DNA from 2 places in the Mesorhizobium sp. M1334 genome. Region 2 is predicted to be linked to the other one. Evidence: predicted binding sites of a transcription regulator. Region 2 holds the regulator's gene; the other holds the start of a gene.
What was found. Region 2 encodes HrcA, which represses chaperone genes, less so after heat shock. Its sites were predicted from a motif close to GTTAGCACTCNCNNNNNGNGAGTGCTAAC; they were not measured.
Positions count from the first base shown of each region.

Region 1: groES (co-chaperone GroES) is a predicted target of HrcA. The motif match lies at 2,379-2,407, and genes of this name have one in related genera.

Region 1 covers NZ_JAMYLM010000015.1:20,911-25,362, reverse strand. The annotation lists gene NKH17_RS22675 (porin) at 1-500, shown strand, start outside; gene NKH17_RS22670 (S46 family peptidase) at 960-1,367, opposite strand; gene NKH17_RS22665 (S46 family peptidase) at 1,312-1,668, opposite strand; gene NKH17_RS22660 (S46 family peptidase) at 1,673-2,035, opposite strand; gene groES (co-chaperone GroES) at 2,460-2,756, shown strand; gene groL (chaperonin GroEL) at 2,822-4,452, shown strand, end outside.
Region 2 covers NZ_JAMYLM010000007.1:207,369-211,820, forward strand. The annotation lists gene rdgB (RdgB/HAM1 family non-canonical purine NTP pyrophosphatase) at 1-169, opposite strand, end outside; gene NKH17_RS15995 (VOC family protein) at 199-609, opposite strand; gene rph (ribonuclease PH) at 642-1,358, opposite strand; gene hrcA (heat-inducible transcriptional repressor HrcA) at 1,504-2,616, shown strand; gene NKH17_RS16010 (hypothetical protein) at 2,650-2,847, shown strand; gene NKH17_RS16015 (PQQ-dependent sugar dehydrogenase) at 2,948-4,303, shown strand; gene NKH17_RS16020 (LysE family translocator) at 4,391-4,452, shown strand, end outside.

The sequences.
Region 1 (4,452 bases), on a different contig from region 2:
ACAGCTACGTTCCGCATCTTGTCGGCGGCGTGAAGTACACGCAGGGCTGGGGCGCCATCACCGGCGTCGTGGCTTACGACAGCAACTACGAAGAGGTAGCCGGCAAGGTCCGCTTGGATGTAAACGCCACCAACGAACTGTCGCTGTTCATTATGGCTGGCTATGGGACCGACGACAACCTAACCGATGGGACCTACGCTATTCCTGCCGGCGGTCGCGGCTTCTACAAGCAGTGGGGTGGCAACTGGGCCGTCTGGGGCGGCGGCACCTACAAGTTCAACGAGAAGACCTCTTTCAACCTTCAGGCGGCGTATGACGAGTGGAAGAACCTCGGCATCGCCGCCAATGTCGCCTACGATATCGTTCCTGGTCTGACGATCACGGCCGAAGTCGACTATCTCCACGCTGGCAAGTTCGGGGATGTGGACTTCTCTAACTGGACCAATGCCGACAAGAAGAACAGCGTCGGCGGTCTCCTCCGCTTCCAGCGCTCGTTCTGAGGATTGAAGAGCCCGTTGCCGCGTTCGAAGCAGTAACTGTGAGCCTAATTTGCGGCTGAACCATTGTGTGAGGCTTGTAGAGGCTTTCGGCGAATTGCTTGATCACGGACCTCCAATCCGAGCATTTCGTCGATGAGAAGGGCGCCCTGTTCCCGGGCGCCCTTTTTTAAGGGTTATCATCAGACTCTCTCCCGGGGAAACTGTGGGTAAGAAACAACGCATCGTCCTGCAGGCAGCTGTTTTGGCGTCTGCCTTTGGCTTTTTTTTGCTGATCCTGATCCTGCAGATGGTCAGTTTTTTGGTTGACTAGGCACGCGCAAGCGGGAGGAATCGCGCAGAGACACACGGAAGTTTTTTTCGCCAGCGAAACCCCGACGACCTGATGGGAGTCGCGCCAGCAGGGTGGGTGCCACGTCCGGTGCCACGGACCATGCGAGATGCCGATTGTTGGCGCGTCTGTCAGTTCGCGCGGCCATATTCATTCTGGTGCCGATCTGTTGCCTTTTCTGCTTTTCCCATGCGTTTTAGACCGAGCCATTTGTGAAGCGGGCGGTCAATGGATCTGCGCCTCGCGATTGCCTGCCGTTGCCTGGTTGATCTGGCCGGCATAATCCGAGAGCGAAGGCTGCAACCGCGGTTCGAATTGCGCGAAGTTGAACCGGACTTCATCCGCCGCAGGAACTGGTGGGTTGCGCCGGGAAAGCCGGCGACCATCACAAGGTCGCCTTCCTTGACGCCTTCACAGGCTATGGGTAGCCAACTCTTCGGCCGGTAAGGCACATTGTCGCGCGCATATGGCCGGGAGGAACCATCAGGAGCGACATAGGCGCGATAAAAGCCGAAGTCGCCTGTGTGGCGCGGCCACATCCAATTGTCCGTTTCGCCGCCGAAGTTTACCGATGCCGAGCGCGGGCGCATAGACAAGGCGCACGTCCTCGATTTCGAGCTTCTGCTGGAGATAGTAGGAGGCGCCGCCATAATAGGCCCCTACGTCGCAGCGGCGATTGGGCTGTCCTTCACATGCGGCGATCAGGGCCTTGCGGTTCGTGGCGAGCCGCTCATAGCGGGCAAACTCATTCAGCTTGTCCGAGACGCCCTTGAGCATTTCGGCGGTCACATCCCGCATGTCCTCGATCACATAGATTCGGCTGCCTGGCGCCGCGGGCAATTCTTCACCCAGGGCTCTTCGCCAGAAACCCGTCTGTGAGATAGTCCTGGCCCTCCTTGCGGTGGTATTGGATGGATTCGAACACGCAGTGATGATTGGTTGCGACCAGCCCTTGTGGACTGACGAACGAGGCGGAGCATCCGCCCAGTGATACGATCGCGTTGAGCGGGTCAGCGTCCAGACGGCCCAGCTGGGCGGGATCGATCTGGAGCCCATCCGCGCGCATGGCCGCGCCCACTTCCGCAGTCTGGCCCGGCATCCACATACCTTCGTCCGCCGACGTAGCCGTGACCGTCCAGAGCAAGGCGATGGCAGTTGCTTTGGCCAAACATTTCAAATTCGAGTTCATGCTGACTGTCGCGCTCATCTTGCCTCCTGTTCTCCGCAGATTGGATTGGTGACTATCGGGATGGCCGGAGTCCTGGCGCCCGCGCGGCGGCCAACACCGTAAACACCGAGTGGACCCGTTAACCGCAAGAGTCCTGATGGCGTTCACCTCTCATATTTGTCGCGCGCAACGTTTGCGGATCATCCGCTGCACCAATCGTGCCAAATGAATAAAGCCTTCAGTTACAAATGGTGAGCCGCCCCATCCATGTCCGATCTCCGACGTCTTTCACGTAAAGGGCTCGGTGCTTCCACGCTCGTGCTCTTCGCCCGTCCCTCTTCCGTCTTGACTAGCAGGAGCCTACGGCCTATCTCACTGCCGCGTTAGCACTCGCTTCTGGTGAGTGCTAACCACGCTCCGGCAACGGAGAACCGTTCAACATCCGCACCAGGGAAATCCAAAAATGGCAAAGTCGAATTTCCGGCCGCTGCATGACCGCGTGGTCGTTCGTCGGGTTGAGTCCGAAGCGAAGACCGCCGGCGGGATCATCATCCCCGATACGGCTAAGGAAAAGCCGCAGGAAGGCGAGATCATCGCCATCGGTTCCGGCGCCCGTGACGAGGTCGGCAAGCTCGTCCCGCTGGACGTCAAGGCCGGCGACCGCATCCTGTTCGGCAAGTGGTCGGGCACCGAAGTCAAGCTCAATGGCGAAGACCTTCTGATCATGAAGGAAGCGGACATCATGGGCGTCATCGGCTGACACGCCGCCGCCTTTCATCCGCACCATCCAATCTGAATTTCGGGCGAAATGCCCAGGAGTAAAAAATGGCTGCCAAAGACGTAAAATTCTCCCGCGACGCTCGTGAGCGCATGCTGCGCGGCGTCAACATCCTCGCCGACGCGGTGAAGGTCACGCTCGGCCCCAAGGGCCGCAACGTCGTCATCGACAAGTCGTTCGGCGCACCGCGCATCACCAAGGACGGCGTCACCGTCGCCAAGGAAATCGAGCTTGAGGACAAGTTCGAAAACATGGGCGCGCAGATGGTCCGCGAAGTTGCTTCGAAGACCAACGACATCGCCGGCGACGGCACCACCACCGCGACCGTTCTGGCACAGTCGATCGTTCAGGAAGGCCACAAGGCGGTTGCCGCCGGCATGAACCCGATGGACCTCAAGCGCGGCATCGACCTCGCCGTCGCCGACGTCGTCGCGACGCTGATCAAGAACGCCAAGAAGATCAAGACCTCGGAAGAGGTTGCCCAGGTCGGCACCATCGCCGGCAATGGCGACGTGTCGGTCGGCTCGATGATCGCTGAAGCGATGCAGAAGGTCGGCAATGAGGGCGTCATCACCGTCGAGGAAGCAAAGACCGCCGAGACCGAGCTTGAAGTCGTTGAAGGCATGCAGTTCGACCGCGGCTATCTCTCGCCCTACTTCGTCACCAACGCCGAGAAGATGGTTGCGGATCTGGAAGACGCCTACATTCTTCTCCACGAGAAGAAGCTCTCCAACCTGCAGGCCATGCTGCCGATCCTCGAGGCCGTCGTGCAGACCTCGAAGCCGCTGGTCATCATCTCGGAAGATGTCGAAGGCGAGGCCCTGGCCACGCTGGTCGTCAACAAGCTGCGCGGTGGCCTGAAAATCGCCGCCGTCAAGGCGCCGGGCTTTGGTGATCGCCGTAAGGCCATGCTGGAAGACATCGCCATCCTCACCGGTGGCCAGGTCATTTCCGAAGACCTCGGCATCAAGCTCGAGAATGTCGGCCTCAACATGCTCGGCCGCGCCAAGAAGGTGTCGATCTCCAAGGAGAACACCACCATCGTTGACGGCGCCGGCAAGAAGGAAGAGATCCAGGGCCGCGTCGCCCAGATCAAGCAGCAGATCGAAGAGACTACCTCGGACTACGACAAGGAGAAGCTGCAGGAACGTCTCGCCAAGCTGGCGGGCGGCGTTGCCGTCATCCGCGTCGGCGGTGCGACCGAGATCGAAGTCAAGGAAAAGAAGGACCGCGTCGATGACGCCCTCAACGCGACCCGCGCGGCCGTCGAAGAAGGCATCGTTCCCGGCGGCGGCGTCGCCCTGCTGCGCGCTTCGCTGGCCATCACCGTCACTGGCGCCAACTCCGACCAGACCGCCGGCATCGCCATCGTGCGTCGCGCGCTGCAGGCTCCGGCCCGTCAGATCGCGGCCAACGCCGGTGCGGAAGCATCGATCGTTGCCGGCAAGATCCTTGAGAACAAGGGCGCGACCTTCGGTTACAACGCCCAGACCGGCGAATATGGCGACATGATCGCCATGGGTATCGTCGATCCGGTCAAGGTTGTGCGCACGGCTCTGCAGGACGCGGCCTCGGTCGCCGGCCTGCTGGTCACCACCGAAGCCATGATCGCGGAGGCTCCGAAGAAGGAGTCGGTTGGCGGCGGCATGCCGGCTGGTATGCCCGGCGGTGGCATGGG
Region 2 (4,452 bases):
TGAGGGCGTTCTGCTCGAAAGTGGTGCCAGTCTCGTCCGGCTCCGGCAAGCCGTATTCCTTTGCGGACTTCGCTTCTATGCCGAATGGCGCCATCAGATCGGTGAATTCGCGCAATTTGCCGGCATTGTGGCTTGCGACGACGATCTTATGCCCATCAAGCGAATGAATAGTTGGTGAATGAACAGGCGGCGAATGCATCAGATGCCCCAGATTCTTGGCTCGGCGAATTCGATCGAATTGCCTGAGGGGTCGCGAATATAGATCGAGCGGCCGCCTTGCGGCCACTCGAACTCGCTTTCGATGGCGATTTTCTTCGCCTCAAGATGCGCTTTCCAGCGTGAGATTTCATCCGCGCTTGCGGCGAAGCAAAGATGGCCCTCGCCGACCGTGCCATGCGGCGGGACGGGCAGCTTGGCGTCGGCCCGCGGCGGCACCTTGGTCGCCTCGGCATTGAAGATAAGCAGCACGCCGTCGCCGCAGCGGAAGAAGAGATGCCTGCCATCGACCTTACCGAGCAGATCGAGCCCGAGGACGCCCGAATAGAACCGTTCCGCGGCAGCAAGGTCCGTCACGTAGAGTGCTGATTCCAGGATTGCTGAAGGGGTCACAGGATCGCCAATCTCTCCAATATTGACCGCAGCTAAGCCACGGCCATCTGCTGCAAGCTGACCAGGCGCTGAATGCCTTTTTTGGCGAGCCCCATCAGCGCCGCGAACTGCTCTTCCGAGAACGGCTCGCCCTCGGCTGTGCCCTGGATCTCGACGATACCGCCCTTGCCGGTCATGACGAAATTGGCGTCGGTGCCGGCCGAGGAATCCTCGATATAGTCGAGATCGATGACCGGCTGGCCATCATGGATGCCGCAGGAGATCGCCGCGACGTGATCCTTAAGCACCTTGCCCAGGCTCGCCATCTGGCGGGCTTCCATCCAGCGCAGGCAGTCGTAGAGCGCCACCCAGCCGCCGGTGATCGAAGCGGTGCGCGTGCCGCCGTCGGCTTGGATCACGTCGCAGTCGACGGTGATCTGCTGCTCACCGAGCGCCTGCAGATCGACCACGGCGCGCAGGGAGCGGCCGATCAGCCGCTGGATCTCCAGCGTGCGGCCGCCTTGTTTGCCGGCCGAAGCCTCGCGGCGCATGCGCTCGCCGGTCGAACGCGGCAGCATGCCGTATTCCGCCGTCACCCAGCCCTTGCCGGAGTTGCGCATCCAGCCCGGCACCTTTTCCTCCAGGCTGGCCGTACACAGCACATGCGTGTCGCCGAACTTCACCAGGCACGAGCCTTCCGCATGCTTGGAGACGCTGCGCTCGAAGGAGATGGGGCGCATTTCGTCGAATTGGCGTTTGGAAGGGCGCATTCAGGCTTCTTTCTTTCTTCGGAATCTTGGCCGGGGAATCTTGGCCGGCTTGTAGCCGCACGGGGCGTGAGGCGCAAAGGAAAATGGACCGGTTGCGCCGACGCCGCGGAAGTCTATATCTTCGGACCGGAGGTTTTTGGCTCGAATGACCAAGGTAGTCGATCCCGGTTCGCAGTCGCCAGTGCTCTCGTCGCCGGCACTTCAACCGCCCGCGCTTCAATCGCTCGATATGCGTTCGCGCGACATCTTCCGGCGCATCGTCGATTCCTATTTGCGGGATGGCGAGCCGGTCGGTTCGCGCAGTCTGTCGCGCATCCTGCCGTCATCGCTGTCGCCGGCCACCATCCGCAACGTGATGAGCGACCTCGAGCATCTCGGCCTGATCTACGCGCCGCACATCTCGGCTGGCCGGCTGCCGACCCAGGCCGGCTTGCGCTTCTTCGTCGATGCATTCATGGAACTCGGCGACCTCTCCGACGAGGAGCGCCGCACCATCGAGGCGCAGGTGCGCGCCTCCGGCTCGGGCGCGACGCTGGAGCATATGCTGACCGAGGCCAGCCAGATGCTGTCCGGCATGTCGCGCGGCGCCGGCCTCGTGCTCGCCGCCAAAAATGAGGCGGCGCTGAAGCACATCGAATTCATCCAGCTCGAGCCGACCAAGGCGCTGGCCGTGCTGGTCTCGCAGAACGGCGACGTCGAAAATCGCGTCATCGATCTGCCCGCCGGCATCACCGTCTCGCAATTGCACGAAGCCTCCAACTTCCTCAACGCCCATATCCGCGGCCGCACCCTGGCCGAGGCCCGGGTCGAGATCGCCCGCATCAAGGAGGAGACCAGGGCAGCCCTCGACACGCTGTCGCAGGATCTGGTCGAGAAGGGCCTGGCGGTCTGGGCAGGCGCCGAAAGCGGGGTGCCTGGGCGGCTTATCGTGCGCGGCCGCGCCAATCTCCTGGAAAACGTCACCGCCCAGGCCGACATAGAATTGCTGCGGCATCTGTTCGAGGATCTGGAGACGCAGGATGGGCTGATCCAGCTCCTCGACCTCGCCGAGGAAGGCCCGGGGGTGCGCATATTCATCGGTTCGGAAAACAAGCTGTTTTCGCTGTCGGGCTCCTCGCTGGTGGTGGCACCCTATCGCGACAAGGACGCGCGCGTCGTCGGTGCGCTCGGCGTCATCGGGCCGACGCGGCTGAATTATGCGCGCATAGTACCGATGGTCGACTATACCGCGCAGCTGATTTCGCGCATGCTGCGCTAGGAGCCGCCGCGGCTTGCCGCAAGGAGAAAAAGAATGGCGCTGGAATCGTTCAAGGCCCAGATCAGCCTGCTGCTCGAGGAAATGGTCAATCAGCCTGAGGATCAGCACGAGGTGCAAGAGCAGTTGCGTGAGAAGCTGCAAGAGATGCGGGCCATGGGCCTGCCGCTGCCGGCCGATCTGGTCGCGCTGGAAAAGCGCCTCGACGACGATTTCTACGCCTCTGGCAACTGAACGGGGTTCGGCTTCAAATCCTCGTGTGCTGGACCACCGCTTGGAACGACCAATGCCGGATCCCGTTTGCCCTCTTCGAGGCAAACCTCGGAGGACGTTAATGATCCGATCTGGCGGCTTTGCGGCCGTTGCCGCTGCCCTCCTTGTCGCGACACCGGCAGCCGCCCAGCAGGCGGATCAAAAGGTGCTCAAAGGCGAAGCCGCTTTTGGCGATTGGCACGCCGACAGGCCTGGCGTCCGCCGCCTGATCGGGCCGCAAGACATGCCGGCAGCCGACCCCGCTCAATCCGCTTCGAACGGCGGCGGCGTGGCGGAACGGCCCGAAAGCGCCGAGCCAGAATTGCCGCCGGGCTTTTCGGCCGAAATGATCGCCTCCGGACTCTATAATCCGCGCGTCGTTCGCGTCGCTCCGAACGGCGACCTGTTCATCGCAAACGGCCATGCCGACCAAATACGCGTCTACCGTCTGGCCGAGGGCCGCGCCAAACCCATCGAGAAAGCGATTTTCGCCCAAGGCCTCAACTATCCATACGGCATCGCCTTCTATCCGCCAGGCGGCAAGCCGCAATGGGTCTATGTCGCAAACAGCGACAGCATCGTCCGCTTCCCCTATCGCGACGGTGACCTGAAGGCGTCCGGTAAACCAGAAACCATTGTCGCCAAAATCCCGTCGGGCGGTCACTCGACCCGCGACATCGCCTTCTCGCTTGACGGCAAAACGCTTTTTTTATCGGTTGGCTCGGACTCGAATGTCGCCGAGGACATGGACAAGCAGCCGGATGGCGGCCTTGACGCCTGGGCGAAATCAAAGCCGCTCGGGGCGGCCTGGGGCCCCGAGGAAGGCCGTGCCGATGTGCTCGCCTTTGACCCGGACGGGAAAAATCCCCGAACTGTCGCCACCGGCCTGCGCAACTGTACGGGCATGACGGTGCAGCCCGCCAGCGGCGCGTTGTGGTGCGTCGTCAACGAGCGCGACGAGCTCGGCGACAATGTGCCGTTCGAGTTTGCAACTGAAGTCAAGGACGGTGCGTTCTATGGTTGGCCTTGGTACTACATCGGCAACCACGAGGATCCGCGCCATCAGGGCGAGCGGCCAGACCTCGCCGGCAAGGCCACTGTCCCCGACGTGTTGATGCAGGCGCATTCGGCGCCAATGAACATAGCCTTCTACGACGGCAAGAACTTTCCGGCGGATTACCGGGGTGATGCTTTCGTCACCATGCATGGTTCGTGGAACCGTGGCGCCAGGACCGGCTACAAGGTGGTGAGGCTCAAATTCAGGGATGGCAAGCCGACCGGCGAGTATGAGGACTTCATGACCGGCTTCGTCATCTCGAACGACGCCGTCTGGGGCCGCCCGGTCGGTGTCGCCATGGCCAAGGACGGCTCCCTGATCGTCACCGAGGACGGTAACGGCACCATCTGGCGCGTTACCTACGAAGACGGCCGCTCCTGAGCGGCGGCGTCGCCTGCTGCGCTGGCGCAATAGAATTCGGCCGGAGGGAATTCACCCAACTTCAACATTGTGCGACAAGCGCGAACCATGACGCTCACCGGGTTCCTCGCCTATAGCGCCGCCCTCGGCATCGCCGCAGCCATCCCCGG